3 regions of the Bacillus sp. YH3-2-B2 genome follow, and region 3 is predicted to be linked to each of the others. Evidence: riboswitches for the same ligand, from Rfam matches in the RefSeq annotation. Region 3 holds a riboswitch; each other region holds the start of a gene.

Region 1 (5,779 bases), on a different contig from region 3:
ACGCCGAATGCGTCCGCCGTTAGAAAGACGATCGCCTGCGGATGGCCGGCAATGCTAGGCTGCACGATATTGCCGATCATCTCAATCGGATATGCGGCTCTTGTGTTTTCCGTGTAGAAGGAATTGTCGTAATCCGCTTCACCCGTTTTTTCATCAAGCACGACATTCTCAAGAACAGACCCGAAGCGGATCGCACGAAAAATCTGCGGTTCTTTTTCCTCGCTCAGATTGATACATTTAGCGTAACATCCGCCTTCAATGTTGAAAACGCCGGAATCTGACCAGCCGTGCTCGTCATCTCCGATCAGTTTGCGGTCCGCATCGGCTGAAAGCGTCGTTTTCCCTGTGCCGGAAAGGCCGAAAAACAGGGCGACATCACCTTTTTCACCGACGTTGGCTGAACAGTGCATCGGCAGTATATCCTGCTGCGGAAGCAGGAAGTTCATAATGGAAAATATTGATTTTTTCATTTCTCCGGCGTATTCGGTGCCGCCGATTAAAATGACGCGCTTTTCGAAAGAGACAATGATAAATGTTTCCGAATGCGTGCCGTCCGTCTCCGGGTCTGCTTTAAAATGCGGAGCTGAGAGAATGGTGAAAGGCTGCGCTTGCGGGTCTCTTTCATCCGTTTCCGGTCTGATAAACAGCTGGCGCGCGAATAAATTGTGCCACGCAAATTCATTTACGACCGTAATCGGCAGTCTGTATTTTTCATCCGCTCCCGCGAATCCTTCAAACACAAACAGTTCATCCCGCTGTTTTAAGTAGCTGACGACTTTGGCGTACAGCTTTTCAAACGCCTCTTCAGAAATGGGCTGATTCACCGCGCCCCAATCAATTTGATTTTCTGTGCTTTGTTCACGGACGATAAATTTATCTTTAGGTGACCGGCCTGTATATGCGCCGGTGGTGGCGCGTACGGCGCCCGTTGATGTCAGCGTTCCTTCATTTCGGCTGATTACTTTTTCGGTAAGTTTTGGAGCCGATAAATTATGATGCACATTCGGACTTGCAAGTAATGCTTGAAGATCTGCGGTTAAATCAACTAATTTCATAAAAACCTTCCTTTGCCGGTTTATTTGTATTTCGCTGAATGTGGAATTAGTATAACATATATCTGAAAATAGTCTATACTATTTGCGGTTTTTTGTTTGTGTTTTTCCATTGCTTCCCGAAATAAAGGCGCGCAATCGCTTTAATTCATATTGACACTTTCCGCCCTTTTACGATAAGATATTTCATTGAGCGGATACTCTTATCCCGAGCTGGCGGAGGGACAGGCCCGATGAAGCCCAGCAACCGGTTTCTCTGTAAAAAAGCAGGTGAAAACACTGTGGGAAACCAAGGTGCTAACCTGATGCAAGGTTTAATATTTTCCTTGAGCGATAAGAGTGAAAGGCACACAGACCAAACCCTTTCCTCGAGTGGAAAAGGTTTTTTTATTTCATAAAATATGCCAATTAACATTCTCTGATATAGTATGACATTGTATTAAGAGGGAGCGAGTTCCGTATCATATGAGAAGGTCTTGCAAAAGATCTTTTTTCAGGAGGAAAAGTGAATGAGTAAAAACCGTCGACTATTTACATCTGAATCTGTTACTGAGGGTCATCCGGACAAAATCTGTGACCAAATTTCTGACAGTATCTTAGATGAGATTTTAAAAAATGACCCGAACGCGCGCGTGGCCTGCGAAACATCTGTAACGACAGGACTTGTGCTGGTAAGCGGAGAGATTACTACATCAACATACGTTGACATTCCGAAAACAGTCCGTGAAACGATTAAAGAAATCGGCTACACACGCGCCAAATACGGATTTGATGCGGAGACTTGCGCTGTTTTAACATCAATTGATGAACAGTCTGCGGATATCGCAATGGGTGTCGATCAGGCTCTTGAAGCGCGTGAAGGCACAATGAGCGATGCTGAAATCGAAGCAATCGGAGCGGGAGACCAAGGCCTGATGTTCGGTTATGCGTGTAACGAAACGAAAGAGCTTATGCCGCTTCCGATCTCTTTGGCGCATAAATTAGCCCGCCGTTTGAGCGAAGTCCGCAAAGAAGACATTCTTCCGTACCTTCGCCCTGACGGCAAAACGCAAGTTACCGTTGAATATGATGAAAACAACAAGCCGGTCCGCATCGACGCGATCGTCATTTCAACTCAGCACCACCCGGAAATTACGCTTGAGCAGATTCAGCGCAATCTGAAAGAGCATGTCATTAACCCTGTTGTGCCTGAGGAACTGATCGATGAAGAAACAAAATACTTCATCAACCCTACGGGACGTTTCGTAATCGGCGGACCTCAAGGTGATGCGGGTCTTACCGGCCGTAAAATCATCGTTGACACATACGGCGGATATGCACGTCACGGCGGCGGCGCATTCTCCGGTAAGGATGCGACGAAGGTAGACCGTTCTGCGGCATACGCTGCGAGATACGTAGCGAAAAACATCGTGGCAGCAGGTCTTGCTGATTCTTGTGAAGTGCAGCTTGCATACGCGATCGGCGTGGCACAGCCTGTTTCTATTTCCATCAATACATTTGATACAGGAAAAGCTTCTGAAGAAAAACTGATCGAAGTCGTACGGAATAACTTCGACCTGAGACCTGCCGGCATTATTAAAATGCTTGATCTGCGCCGCCCGATCTATAAGCAGACAGCTGCTTACGGCCACTTCGGACGTCATGATGTAGATCTTCCTTGGGAGCGTACTGACAAGGCGGATGCGCTTCGCAAAGAAGCACTAGGAGAATAATTTTATAGCCGCTTACTTAAGCGGCTTTCCCTTTTTGTAGATGCTGCCATGCTTATTTTTTACATAGCGTGAAACCAATGGCGTAACAAAGCGTCTATAAAAAGGGGGTCCAATTAGAAAATTACACTTATGGAGGCTATACTATGTGTGGATTTGTCGGTGTTTTTAATAAGCATCCATTAACTCAAACCGCAGATCAAGAAGAGCTAATCAAACAAATGAACCAAATGATCGTTCACCGCGGTCCTGACAGCGATGGGTATTATCATGATGAGCACGTCGGATTCGGCTTCAGACGGCTCAGTATTATTGACGTAGAAAACGGCGGACAGCCTTTATCATATGAAGACGAAAAATATTGGATCATTTTTAACGGCGAAATCTATAACTACATTGAATTGAGAGAAGAGCTTGAAGCGAAAGGCTACACTTTCAATACAGATTCCGATACCGAAGTGCTCCTTGCGACATACCGTCATTATAAAGAAGAAGCCGCTTCAAAGCTTCGCGGAATGTTTGCGTTTTTAATCTGGAACAAGGCTGACCGCGTCATGTACGGCGCGAGAGACCCGTTCGGAATTAAACCGCTGTATTACACAACCATCGGGGACAAAGTATATTTTGCATCTGAAAGAAAGAGTTTAATGGCCGCTCAAAACGGTATTGATCTTGATACAGCTTCTTTACAGCAATATATGTCTTTCCAATTCGTTCCTGAACCGAGCACGCTTGACGCTGAAGTAAAAAAAGTCGAGCCGGGCAGCCAGTTTACGATCCGCCCGGAAGGCGACATCGCGTTTAAAACATATTTCAAAGCGAACTTTAAGCCTGTTCAGTCTGATGAAGATAAATTGGTGAAAGAAGTCAGAGACGCAATCTTTGACTCTGTCAAAGTTCACATGAGAAGTGACGTTCCTGTCGGTTCGTTTCTATCCGGCGGTATCGACTCTTCTTTTATCGTCTCAGTTGCGAAAGAATTTCACCCGAGCCTTAAAACATTTTCCGTCGGTTTTGAGCAGCAGGGCTTCAGTGAAGTTGACGTAGCGAAGGAAACGGCTGCCGCGCTCGGGATTGAAAATATAAGCAAAGTCATTTCTCCTGAGGAGTATATGAATGAGCTTCCGAAAATCGTCTGGCACTTTGATGACCCGCTTGCAGATCCGGCGGCGATTCCTTTGTACTTTGTCGCGAAAGAAGCGAAAAAGCATGTAACGGTTGCATTATCCGGGGAAGGCGCGGACGAGCTGTTCGGCGGGTACAATATTTACCGCGAACCGCTGTCGCTTAAACCGTTTGAACGCATTCCGTCCGGTCTGAAAAAAATGCTTCTTCATGTGGCGTCCGTCATGCCTGAAGGAATGAGAGGGAAAAGCCTCTTAGTCCGCGGCTGCACACCGCTTGAGGAGCGCTATATCGGTAATGCGAAGATTTTTGAAGAGCCCGTGAAAAAACAGCTGCTCAAACATTACAATCCAGAGCTTTCATACCGTGATGTCACGAAGCCGTACTTTACGGAAAGCCGTTCATACAGCGACATTAATAAAATGCAGTATGTTGACATCCATACGTGGATGCGCGGCGACATCCTGTTAAAGGCTGACAAAATGACGATGGCCAACTCATTGGAACTGCGCGTGCCGTTCCTTGATAAAGTCGTGTTTGACGTGGCCTCTAAAATTCCGGATGAACTGAAAACGAAAAACGGCACGACGAAATACCTTCTGCGCAAAGCTGCTGAAGGGGTAGTGCCTGATCATGTGCTTAACCGCAAAAAACTCGGCTTCCCTGTGCCGATCCGCCACTGGCTGAAAAATGAAATGAACGAATGGGTTCGCAACATCATTCGTGAAAGTGAAACAGATGCTTATATTGAAAAGGATTATGTCCTTCAGCTTCTGGAAGATCATTGTGCCGACAGAGCGGACAACAGCCGCAAAATCTGGACCGTGCTGATCTTCATGATCTGGCACAGCATCAATGTCGAGAAAAGATTGGTGCCGGAAGAGCTGAATCATCAGCCGAAAGAAGTCATTTTCGTTTAATCCAAAGGGGCTTTCGATGTTATCGAAAGCCTTTTTTTTATTGTTTTTTGTAAACCGTCTATTCCGCTCTGTTTTCGACAAAGTATTACGCAATATTCAGAAAAAGGTTATAATAGGACTAATCGGGTAGATTCCGGAAAGAGTTTTCTGGCTATTTCGTCTCGGTTTGTTGTTTCTTTGTCAAAATCAGGGGGAGGGAGAGTTATGCAAAACAAAGAAAAAACGCTTCACCGCGGCTTGGAAGAGCGGCATATCTCGCTTATGTCGTTGGGCGCCGCGATTGGAGTCGGGCTGTTTCTCGGGTCAGCTTCTGCCATAAAGCTTGCCGGGCCGGGGATTTTAGCCGCTTACGCCTGCAGCGGACTGATTATGTTTTTTATTATGCGGGCATTGGGGGAAATGGCGATTCAAAAGCCTGTAGCCGGCTCGTTCAGCCGGTATGCCAGAGATTATCTCGGTCCGCTTGCCGGGTTTTTAACGGGCTGGAATTATTGGTTTTTATGGGTCGTTACCTGCATGGCGGAAATCACCGCGGTCGGCATTTATATGGGCTACTGGTTCCCTGACGTGCCGTCATGGATCTGGGCGCTTTGTGCACTCGTCATTATGACGGCTGTCAACTTTCTGGCGGTCAAAGCGTACGGTGAGCTTGAATTCTGGTTTGCACTCATTAAAGTATTGGCGATTCTGTCAATGATCGCGATCGGTCTGGTGATGATCGTATTCGGTCTCGGAAACGGAGGCGTTGCGCTCGGAATCAGCAATTTATGGAGCCACGGCGGCTTTTTCCCGAATGGGATTAAAGGGGTGCTGCTGTCGCTTCAGATGGTCATGTTTGCCTATCTCGGGATTGAGCTGATCGGTGTCACAGCCGGTGAGGTCAAAAATCCGGAAAAATCACTGGCGCGGGCCATAGATACTGTTTTTTGGCGCATTCTCATTTTTTACGTCGGAGCTTTGTTTGTCATTATGT
Region 2 (5,779 bases), 200 kb from region 3:
CTCTTTGCGCATTCAGCTGCATTTTTGAGTTATGCTCAGCATGATCGACAAACGTGTAAATCGTAAAATCAAATACTTGTGCAATTAAATTCTCCCATTTCTTCCTTTCTCCCTGAGCAAACGAAGATTCATGTTTATCGGCAAACGCATCATAATAACTGATGTATAGTCTCCGGTTTCTCATGAATTCACGGACCACATACTGGACGGGAGTATCCAGATGCTTCTGGTCTTTCGCAAGCTCAATCACCCACCGCTCGAACTCTTCTAAAAATTCTTTTTCCGGCATGATATACATTTTATTAATATGCCGGTAAAATTCTTTATCCTGCTCCGTCAGTTCTTCTGTGATGACGGGATTTGTCAAAGAATAAATCGAATTAGGATCCGAATCTTCCATCGTTTCGATCCACTCTTTCGCAATTTGATCCACTTGTTCTGAAAAATAGCTGTATAATGCTTCACTTATCTTCATATCTCTTCTCCTTTCCCATTTCCAATTATAGCGTCAGCGGGTCATGAATGAAAATGAAAGCTGTTAAACTATCCATTTATTTGAAATTTTTTAGTACGATAGATTACGCCTTTTTTATGAAAATGCTTCAAATGACTCTTTCCGGCCGGCATGCTCTGCCATAAAATAGTAGCAACACCCTTGTATCCACTCGCAAGCATAAAAAAGGAGGGCTTTTTTATGAATGGTGAAATGCATTTGATTCCTTATGTCACGGATGAACAGATCATGGATGTGAACGAGCTTCCTGAGGGGATTAAAGTGATTAAGGCGCCAGAGTTGTGGGCAAAAGGGTTTAAAGGCAAGGATATTAAAATCGCGGTGCTTGACACAGGCTGCGACATCAATCATCCTGATTTGAAAGACCGGATTGTCGGCGGGAAAAACTTCACCGATGATGACGCAGGCAAAGAAGACGTGATTTCCGATTACAACGGACACGGGACACACGTTTCCGGAACGATTGCCGCCAATGATTCAAACGGCGGAATTTCGGGTGTCGCGCCGGAAGCAAGCCTTTTAATCGTTAAAGTTCTCGGCGGTCAAAACGGCAGCGGCAAATACGAATGGATCATTAACGGCATCAACTACGCCGTTGAACAAAAGGCGGACATTATTTCCATGTCACTCGGCGGGCCGAACGATGTGCCTGAATTGAAAGAAGCCGTCACAAATGCGGTAAACAGCGGTGTTCTGGTCGTTTGCGCGGCAGGAAACGAAGGCGACGGAGACGAGCGTACAGAGGAACTGTCATATCCGGCCGCTTACAACGAAGTAATCGCAGTCGGATCAGTCTCAATCGCCCGTAAATCGTCTGAATTTTCAAACGCCAATAAAGAGATTGACCTGGTGGCTCCGGGAGAAAATATTCTCTCCACCCTTCCCAACCATAAATACGGGAAGCTGACGGGCACTTCAATGGCCGCCCCGCATGTGAGCGGAGCGCTTGCCTTAATAAAAGGGCTTGAACAGGACGCGTTTCAGCGGACGCTTTCTGAGGCTGAAGTCTACGCCCAGCTCGTGCGGCGGACCCTTCCTTTGGACATCGCCAAAACATTGGCCGGGAACGGATTTCTGTATTTAGACGCGCCTGAAGTGCTGATGGAAAGAGCCGAACAGGCGCAGCTGCTGTCTTTCTGATATTTTTCTCGTATAATGATTGATCAGTTTGTCACATCACCAATTTTTAAATTGTGAGATTTTCTATTGACAGTGATCTGAATAAGCTGATAAGATAACCAACAAATGATGTAACTTTTCAAAAAAATTGAAATACTTTCTCTTATCGAGAGTTGGGCGAGGGATTGGCCTTTTGACCCCAACAGCAACCGACCGTAATTCCATTGTGAAATGGGGCGCGTGATTTTTGCGCCGAGACAATTGTCTCATAAGGCACGGTGCTAATTCCATCAGACGTGATCTGAGAGATAAGAGAGGCTTGCATTTTGAAGTTAAAGCCTCTTTCTCTCATGAGAAAGAGGCTTTTTTGTTACATCTCACTTAAAGGAGGAGACTTAATGACAACAATCAAAACTTCGAACCTCGGTTTTCCGAGAATCGGCTTGAACAGAGAATGGAAAAAAGCACTTGAGGCTTATTGGAAAGGAAACACTGATAAAGAAACGTTTCTTAAAGAGCTTGACGGCTTATTCTTATCAGCTGTCAAAACCCAGCTTGACCAACATATCGATATCGTGCCGGTCTCTGATTTCACCCATTATGACCATGTGCTTGATACCGCCGTCAGCTTTAACTGGATTCCGGAGAGATTCCGCAGCATCACGGATACCGTTGATACATATTTCGCGATTGCCCGCGGTGTAAAAGACGCCGTTTCCAGTGAAATGACGAAATGGTTCAATACCAACTACCATTACATCGTTCCTGAATATGACGAAAGCATTGAATTCCGTCTGACGAGAAATAAACAGCTTGATGACTACCGCCGGATCAAAGAAGAATTCGGAGCGGAAACGAAACCTGTCATCGTCGGTCCGTATACATTCGTCACGCTTGCGAAAGGATACGAAGAATCAGAAGCGAAAGCGATTCAAAAACGCCTTGTTCCTCTTTATGTGCAGCTGCTGAAAGAACTTGAAGCAGAAGGCGTCAAATGGGTTCAGATTGATGAGCCTGCCCTTGTGACAGCTTCTTCTGAAGACGTCCGCGCCGCCAAAGACCTCTATGAAGCGATCACAAAAGAGCTCTCAGGGCTGAATGTCCTCCTGCAGACATACTTTGATTCGGTTGATGCATATGAAGAACTCGTTTCTTATCCTGTACAGGGAATCGGACTTGATTTCGTGCATGATAAAGGCAGAAACCTTGAGCAATTGAAAAAGCACGGCTTCCCGAAAGATAAAGTGCTGGCAGCCGGTGTGGTCGACGGCCGGAACATTTGGAAAATTGATGTTGAAGAACGCCTTGATGCGGCTTTGGATATCCTCAGCCACGCTGATGTTGAGGAGTTATGGATTCAGCCTTCAAGCAGCCTTCTGCACGTGCCGGTGGCGAAACACCCTGACGAGCATCTTGAAAAGGATTTGCTGAACGGCCTGTCATACGCTAAAGAAAAACTGGCGGAACTCGGCGTCTTAAAAGAAGGGCTTCTGTCCGGCAAAGCGGCCGTCAGTGAGCAGATCGAAGAATCAAAAGCGGCACTTAAGGCTTTAAAAGCATTCGCAACAGGAGCGAACTCAGCTCAAAAAGAAGAGCTGAATCAGCTGACGGAAAAAGACTTCTCCCGTCCGGCAAGCTTTGAAGAACGATTGGCGCTGCAGAATGAATCACTCGGTCTTCCTCTTCTGCCGACGACGACAATCGGAAGCTTCCCTCAATCTGCCGAGGTGCGGAGCGCACGGCAAAAATGGCGGAAAAAAGATTGGACGGATGAACAGTACCAAGCCTTTATTAATGCGGAAACGAAGCGCTGGGTTGACATTCAGGAAGAAATCGGCTTAGACGTGCTCGTTCACGGAGAATTTGAGCGGACGGATATGGTCGAATACTTCGGTGAAAAACTGGCCGGATTCGCCTTTACGAAATATGCATGGGTGCAGTCTTACGGTTCACGCTGCGTACGTCCGCCTGTCATTTTCGGAGATGTCGAATTTATCGAACCGATGACGGTAAAAGATACGGTCTACGCCCAATCGCTGACGGAAAAACACATGAAAGGCATGCTGACGGGACCTGTCACCATCTTAAACTGGTCATTCCCGCGTGTGGATATTTCAAGAAAAGAAATCGCCTTCCAGATCGGGCTTGCCCTCAGAAAAGAAGTAAAAGCGCTTGAAGATGCCGGTATTCAGATTATCCAAGTGGATGAACCCGCGCTCCGCGAAGGTCTGCCGTTAAAAACGCAGGATTGGGATGAATATTTAACTTGGGCCGCAGAAGCATTCCGGTTAACGACATCTTCTGTGCGAAACGAGACGCAGATTCATACGCATATGTGTTACAGCAACTTTGAAGATATCGTAGATACGATCAATGATCTTGACGCGGATGTCATTACAATCGAACACAGCAGAAGCCACGGAGGATTTTTAGAGTACCTGAAAGAACATCCTTACGTGAAAGGCCTCGGACTCGGTGTATACGACATTCACAGCCCGCGTGTGCCGGCAACTGAAGAAATCTATCAAATTATTGATGACGCGCTTGAAGTGTGTCCGACTGACCGCTTCTGGGTAAACCCGGACTGCGGACTGAAAACAAGACAGCAGGAAGAAACCGTTGCGGCATTAAAAAATATGGTCGACGCCGCGAAACAGGCACGAAAAAAACAAGCTCAGCTTGTATAATGAAAACAGCCATCCGTAAATTGCGGGTGGCTGTTTTTTCTGGGCATGCTACTTATTCTGCAGCGCTTCTGCAAGTTCATACAATGAATCATACTGCTTCATTTGATAGCCCCGCCCCTCTTTTTGCAAATACCCTTTTTGGCAGAATTGCGTCAGCACATGCAAGAGATGACGGTAAGATACACCCAAATAATCACAGACCGTTACGTGCTTCTCTTTATAAACCCCTTTATAAGCCGTCTGCAAAATAAAATCAGCAAGCCGGTTTTCAAGCGGGAACGCCAGACTTTGTGAATATTTCGAAGCCATAAGCGTTGCCTTAGCACTTAAAAACTTAGCCAGCTCACGCAGGAATTTCGCATCCTGCAGCAATTGCGCGCGGCAGCGGTAAATAGGCAGAGCAAAACAAACAGTCTTCGCTGAGGCTTGAATTCCTTTTGTGTAATACCCTTCATGTAATAGTTCCATCTCTCCGATGTAATCATTTTTGTTGATAAAATTAATTAAAGAGACTTTCCCGTTTTGGTGGGTTACATATATTTTCGCTTTTCCTTCAATCACGTAAAACAGGAAGTCAGGTCTCCTGCCCTCTTGAATAATCCATTCGTCCCGCTCATATTCGCGCACTTCCATAAACTCTTCAGCGGGGAAAGAGAATAAATGCGCGATTGAGTGTTTTTTTAACTGATGCCGCTTTTTCTCGCCTTTATAAATTTCCATCGTCCACCCCAAAAATATGAGATATCTCATATTGTCTTTATGTCCTTACATGATAACATGCCAATGAAAGGAGGAACGGGAATGAAAGCATATCGCTGGATGAGTCTGCATTTTTTTTGTTTTTTTATGACATGGGGTGTTTTTCTGCCCTATTGGACGGGATGGATGGTGCATATAAAAGGGGTTTCCGTATCCGAAGCCAGTTTCATTATGAGTCTGGGCCTGGCGGCAAGAGGGATTTCCACATTATTTTTCTTCCCTTATTTATCAGGAAAATTCAGCAGCAAAGCCTTATTAAACGGCGCCAGAATCGGGACGCTTCTCGCACTTTTATGTTATATTCCCGCTGATTCTTTTCAAAGCCTGCTTCTTGTCACATTAGTGCTGCATGTGTTTTACCCGGCTTTAATGCCTGCTTTAGACAGCGCTTGCGGCGTCCTTGTACAGCATAACGAATTAAAGGCTTATGGGACAAGCCGGCAGTGGGGGTCCGCGGGTTTTGTTTCAGCCGGCGTCATCCTGTCCGTCTTTACAGGTATATTCGGAGATCAAGCGATTTTATGGGCACTGCTTTTGGGCGCCCTGATATTCGCATGCCTCAGCTTTATGCATGCGCCAGCTGTTCTTTCAAAACGGCCGGAAACAGACCGTGCAAGAAAAGAGGGCATGTTTGCCTTATTTCGCATCAAATATTTCGGTCTGGTGCTCGCAATCGTTATCTTACTGCAGGCGGCACATG
Region 3 (5,779 bases):
CTTCTCCAAGTCTGCCAGCCTAAAAAACTGAGAAACAAAAAGCCGCCTATAAGCATGACGGTCTGAAAAACGGGAATCTCTGCAATAATCATTGACACGCCTGCGACGGCCGCGCTGATGAGAATCGTATCGCATACCGCCGCGGCAATCACTGCGGGAAACGCCTGCCACACATGTTTTTGCCAGGCTCCCTGCTGAAAAATAAACACGTTTTGCGCGCCCAATGGCAAAATAAGGCCGAAAGCGAGCATCACTCCGTGAAGAATGGCATTCATATCGTAAAACCCTCCAATCGTCAACTACATCTCATTGTAGCCGCACTGTGTGCTGATGTCTCCGGCCATTTGGCTGGTACTTAAACCAGCCAAATGTATAATAAATAAAGAAGGAGGGATGACGTATGAACAGCTGGCGTCCGGATCGGGAGTCGCACATACCGCTTTATCTCCAGATCGAACAGCATATAAAAGAAAAAATACTTCATGGCGAATGGACCATTGGCACGAAAATTCCCTCACAAAGAAAGCTCGCCGAGGAGCTTCAGGTCAACCGAAGCACAGTGACGGCAGCAGTTGATGAGTTAATCGCCCAAGGTCTTCTGGAAGGAAAAAGAGGGGGAGGCACAAAGGTCGTCAACAATACGTGGAGCATCATGGCAGCGGCTAAGCCCCTTGATTGGAGCACGTACGTTACATCGGGGAGTCATCAGCCGAATTCATCCTTGATTCAGGCCATTAATCAAAACGAGCCGCGTCCGGATCTGATCAGGCTGGGGACGGGTGAGCTGAGTCAAGAGCTGCTGCCTGAGCAGGAGATGGGCGAACTGTTCCGTGAAGCGGGAACTAACATTTTTGCGCTCGGCTATGAAGAACCGAAGGGCAGCCTGCAGCTTCGGCAAAGCGTCGCGGAACATTTGAAAACAAAGGGGATTCACGCGTCCCCGGCATCCATCGTAATCGTCTCAGGCGCGCTGCAGGCGCTTCAGCTCATTTCAATCGGGCTGCTAAAACCAAACTCCGTCATGCTGACTGAAAACCCGTCGTATCTCCATTCCCTGCGTGTGTTTCAATCAGCGGGCGTCAGGCTTAAGGGAGTGCCGATGGATGAGAGCGGAATCAAAACGGATCATCTTCCCGCTTACCGTCGGCAATACGAAGCGGGGCTGCTGTACACCATTCCGTCATTCCATAATCCGACCGGAACGGTAATGTCACTCAAGCGGCGGAAGGAACTCATCGCGCTCGCAAGAAATCACCGTCTGCCTGTCATTGAAGATGACGCATACGGTGATATATGGATCGATAAAGAACCGCCGCCTCCGTTAAAATCCATGGACGGTGAGGGGAATGTACTGTATATCGGCACGCTGTCAAAAACCGTAAGCCCGGGTCTGCGCATCGGATGGGTCGTCGCCCCTGAGCCGGTTGCAGACAGGCTCGCCGATATTAAAATGCAGACGGATTACGGCTCCAGCGCTTTATCTCAATGGGCGGCATGTCAATGGCTGTCAAGCGGCCGCTGTGAAGAGCGTCTTTTGCGTCTCAGAAAGGAACTCAAAATCAGGAGAGATGCGGCATTGCGTTTTCTTGAAAGATACGCGGGAGATATTGCGGAGTGGCGTGTGCCGGAGGGGGGCTTTTATATTTGGGTCACCTTCCATAAAGCATTCACCGTTCAGACGCTTTTCATCCGTGCCTTGGAGGCCGGCGTGCTGATCAATCCGGGAGCTCTCTATCTTCCCGAAGACCGGCAAAGCCTGCGTCTTTCCTATTCGTACGCATCTTTACCGGACTTGGAAAAAGGCATTCAAACGATAGCGGACATTGCCCGCCGTTTCGTTTAATAAAAGATCACGTCACAATGGCGCCGAGCGCTTCTGCGAATGTAACGGCATGCGCCGGAGAGATGCGGCATCCTTTCAGCTTATCAAGCGAGACATGCAGATGATCAAATGTGCACGTGCTGATATCCATATTAAAAAGAGACGTGCCGATGAAGTTTGCGCCGTTCAAATCACAGACGTCAAGATCTGTGTATTCAAGAACGGCATCATTCCACTCACTTTCTGAAAGGCCGCACGAGTCAAAACGGACATGCTTCATATTGGAATAGCTGAAGGAGCTGTAATTTGCGAGGCAGTCTTCAAACCGTACATGACGCATGGCGGAATCCGCCAGATTCAAGCCGAGAAGTTTTGAATGCTGAAACGCCGTTCTATGGATGATGCTTCCGCTGAAATCAGCGTTTGAGACATCGCATTTCTCAAACAGGACATCCGTACATTCCATATGTCTGAAAGAGATATCCGTAAAAACGATGTTTCTGAAAATGACTTTTTCGGCACGCAGGCCGTCCAGTTTGCCGTTTACGATGCCGTTTTCAATGATGACTTCTTTGAGCTCCTCATCCTGAAGCGCTTCAGTGAAAGAAAGCACCGGCAATTCTTTCGGGATTTTCGGTTTTTGGATCGTATTCATCTCATACTCCCTTTTCTAAACATAATAGCTGAAATCGGCAATTGGCAGATATCGCTTTCTGCCTGCCAACCTTGCTGTTGCGTGATGTACAAAGGGTATTAAAAAAGCGGGAGGGCGTCAATAGTGTCGCATATAAAAGCAGACGTGACATTCAAGGTAATACCCTTAGAGACATGTCCCCAAGGGCTTTTGTCTGTTTCAGGCGAGTTCTTTATACATGATCACATGCGGGCCGATGCCGGGTATGTCAAAGGGGCTGCCCGTGCTTTTCCAGCCGAGCTTTTCGTAATATCCCTTCACGTGGCATCTGGCGTTGCACCAGACAAGCGCAGCCCCCATATCTGCCAGTTTCCGTTCCGCATAGGCGATTAACGTGCTTCCCGCTTTTTGCGTCCGGTATTCTTCAAGCGTTGCCATGCCGCGCAGCTGGTAGGCGGGCGCCGCCTGTAAAGCCTGCTGGTTCTGCGGGTAGAAAGAAGCGATGCTGATCAATGTCCCGTCGTAAAAACCTCCGAGATGAAATGCTCCTTTGACGCTGTCCTGATCATATTTACAATCCTCAATCGTCTGATGGGGGCGCAGCACGCTGTGTCTGATGGCGTATGTGTCTTCTGCGGTGATGGGTTTTACTTCAACCATAAAAAATCCTCCTTTGTTTGATTCTTTTTCTGTATCGTACCATGAAAAAGCCGCCTGTCATATCAGGCGGCCTCTTCCGCGTCAATGCAAATATACATCAGCCCGCTTTTCATCCTTTTGCTTAATATAAGCTGCAAGCTCTGATGTCAAATCAGAACGGAGAAACGGGGTGATTAAATAAATTCCGTTAAACAGTTCGCACGCCGTGTCGAGAAGCGACTTGGCGATGGCGAGGCCTTCGGCTTTCTGCTTTTGCTTGTCTTCGCCGGCGAGCGCCATTTTTTCCCGGATGCTGTCTGACAGCTTAATGCCCGGGATCTCATGATGAATGAACTCTGCATTGCGGCTGCTCGTTAACGGCATAATTCCGATATACACCGGTGTTTTGAGGTGTTTCGTTTCATGATGAATGTCAATGAGCTGCTGCTCCGAGTAGACAGGCTGGGACACGAAGTAGTCAGCTCCGCACTCGATTTTTTTCTCCAGCCGTTTTACTGCTTTATCAAGATGGCGGACATTCGGATTAAATGCTCCGGCTACGGAAAAGTTCGTTTTCTTGCCGAGCGGTTTCCCTGATAAAGAAATGCCCTCGTTGAATTGCTTAATCAGCCTGATCAAGTCAAAGGACGTTAAATCATAGACGGAGGTAGCCCCCGGAAAGTCGCCGATTTTTGAAGGATCACCCGTGATGGCTAAAATGTCGGTAAGCCCGAGCGTATCCAGCCCCATTAAATGTGACTGAAGGCCGATGATGTTGCGGTCTCTGCATGTAATGTGAACGAGAGAACGGATATCAAGGCGCTCTTTCAGCAATGAACCGCAGGCGGCATTGCTGATCCGCGGTGTCGCCAATGAATTGTCGGCAAGCGTCAGCGCTTCTATGCCGGTTTCTTTTAATTCAGCCGCCGCTTGCAGAAATTTGTCAAAATTCAATTTTTTCGGCGGGTCAAGCTCTACGATAATTGACCGTTTTTGAGCGGCGATTTCGTTTAAACCCGGCTCGGTCCGTTCGTTCCGGACGGAGATGACTTCTTCTTCCCGTCTGATTTTCACTTCTTTATCAGTGACGGGAGAAAGTCCGCGGACCGCTTCAGCCATGGCTCTGATATGGTTTGGCGTCGTACCGCAGCAGCCGCCGATAATGCGCGCGCCCTGAGTGCGGAACTGTACGGCGCTCTCCCGGAAATAGGCATCGTCCGTATCATACACAAGCCGGCCTTCTTCTAAAGACGGAAGGCTGCTGTTCGGGTAGACCGATAAATAAGCGTCACGGAAAATCGGCACTTCGGTGAGCGCTTCAATCATGTGGTACGGGCCGAGCCGGCAATTGATTCCCGTTATGTCAGCGCCGAGATCGGCAATTGACCTGAGGGCTTCCCGAAGCGGCGTTCCGTCCTGCAGCACGCCCTGTTCGTGCATGGATACGTTCAGCATAATCGGAAGTTCCGTTTCTTTTCTCGCTATCTTCAGCACTTCGCGCGCCTCTTCTAAATCATAGTATGTTTCCAGGAGCAGACCGTCCGGCTCTTCGTGAAGCAATAAATAAAGCTGCTCCCGAAAGCTGCGTTTAATCTCCTCCAGGCTGTAGGCGTTTTTGTTAAAGGTGCGGATGCCGCCCATCGTTCCCAATACATAAGCGCCGTCTGAGGAAGCGCGCGCGATTCTGACCGCCTCCTGATTGATTTTTTTCGTTTCATCCTCAAGTCCGTATCTTGAGAGCTTAATAAAATTCGCGCCGTACGTATTTGTCTGGATGATGTCTGCCCCGGCTTCGACGTAAGCCTTATGTATCCGCTTGATTTCCTCGGGCTTTGATACGTTCAGTTCCTCAAAACATCTGTCAATGCCGTAGGAATAGAGGAGAGTGCCCATCGCGCCGTCTCCGATTAAAATCCGTTCTTTTAAGTCTTGTAATAGTCCCATTGTTTGCCTCCTTCGTCACATTCAGCAAGGAAAAAAGAGAAATAAAAAAAGTCTTCTTAAGAAGAAGACTTTGTAATCATTTGTCTCTCTTCTTATCTTCCAAGCTGTTTTTAGCTTGCTGGATTTAGCACCTTGGTCATGGTTTGGGTTAAACCATTACACCGGTTGCTGAAGCGTCGTCGGGCCAGTCCCTCGGCTTCTCTTGATAAGAACGTTCATATAATTGTCATGGGTTTCCAAAACTTAACTGTGAAAATCCCTTTCTCCAAATTTACCGAAAATAGAGACAATAATCAATAGGAATCACATAATTTATCTAAAATTAATAAATTGAACGTCAATCGGCAGGTCTGCCCCGCGGACGGCTGCAATAATCTGCTGCAGATCATCTTTATTTTTTCCGGTGACGCGCACTTGGTCGTCCTGAATCTGCGACTTGACCTTCAAGCCGGAGTTTTTAATCACAGCGTTGATTTTTTTGGCGTTGTCTTTATCAATGCCCTGTACAAGCTTCGCGCGCTGGCGCACCGTGCCCCCTGAGGCATTTTCGATTTTACCGTATTCAATGTTTTTCGTCGGCACGTCCCGTTTGATCAGCTTGCCGCTCAGCACATCTTTGAGCTGATTCAGTTTAAACTCGTCATCAGAAATCAGGACAAGTTCTTCCTTTTCTAAAGTTACATCGCTTTTCGATCCTTTAAAGTCATAGCGCGTGCCGATTTCTTTCAGCGTCATCTGAA

What was found. Region 3 has a riboswitch for S-adenosylmethionine ahead of ACWJJX_RS01155 (bifunctional homocysteine S-methyltransferase/methylenetetrahydrofolate reductase). Riboswitches for the same ligand answer to the same signal wherever they lie in the genome.
Region 1: it holds a riboswitch for S-adenosylmethionine, as region 3 does, so the genes downstream of both, metK (methionine adenosyltransferase) here and ACWJJX_RS01155 (bifunctional homocysteine S-methyltransferase/methylenetetrahydrofolate reductase) in region 3, are expected to answer to the same signal.
Region 2: it holds a riboswitch for S-adenosylmethionine, as region 3 does, so the genes downstream of both, metE (5-methyltetrahydropteroyltriglutamate--homocysteine S-methyltransferase) here and ACWJJX_RS01155 (bifunctional homocysteine S-methyltransferase/methylenetetrahydrofolate reductase) in region 3, are expected to answer to the same signal.

Annotation. Positions count from the first base shown of each region.
Region 1 is NZ_JBSJQE010000008.1:23,004-28,782, forward strand. Features, by position in the region: gene pckA (phosphoenolpyruvate carboxykinase (ATP)) at 1-1,055, opposite strand, end outside; SAM riboswitch class I at 1,253-1,392, shown strand; gene metK (methionine adenosyltransferase) at 1,562-2,764, shown strand; gene asnB (asparagine synthase (glutamine-hydrolyzing)) at 2,908-4,806, shown strand; gene alaP (alanine permease AlaP) at 5,011-5,779, shown strand, end outside.
Region 2 is NZ_JBSJQE010000001.1:400,254-406,032, reverse strand. Features, by position in the region: gene ACWJJX_RS02255 (STAS domain-containing protein) at 1-475, opposite strand, end outside; gene ACWJJX_RS02250 (S8 family peptidase) at 695-1,654, shown strand; SAM riboswitch class I at 1,794-1,948, shown strand; gene metE (5-methyltetrahydropteroyltriglutamate--homocysteine S-methyltransferase) at 2,032-4,320, shown strand; gene yeiL (transcriptional regulator YeiL) at 4,369-5,040, opposite strand; gene ACWJJX_RS02235 (MFS transporter) at 5,122-5,779, shown strand, end outside.
Region 3 is NZ_JBSJQE010000001.1:203,940-209,718, forward strand. Features, by position in the region: gene ACWJJX_RS01135 (LysE/ArgO family amino acid transporter) at 1-275, opposite strand, end outside; gene pdxR (MocR-like pyridoxine biosynthesis transcription factor PdxR) at 401-1,843, shown strand; gene ACWJJX_RS01145 (pentapeptide repeat-containing protein) at 1,851-2,477, opposite strand; gene ACWJJX_RS01150 (GNAT family N-acetyltransferase) at 2,676-3,116, opposite strand; gene ACWJJX_RS01155 (bifunctional homocysteine S-methyltransferase/methylenetetrahydrofolate reductase) at 3,198-5,039, opposite strand; SAM riboswitch class I at 5,129-5,251, opposite strand; gene ACWJJX_RS01160 (YajQ family cyclic di-GMP-binding protein) at 5,352-5,779, opposite strand, start outside.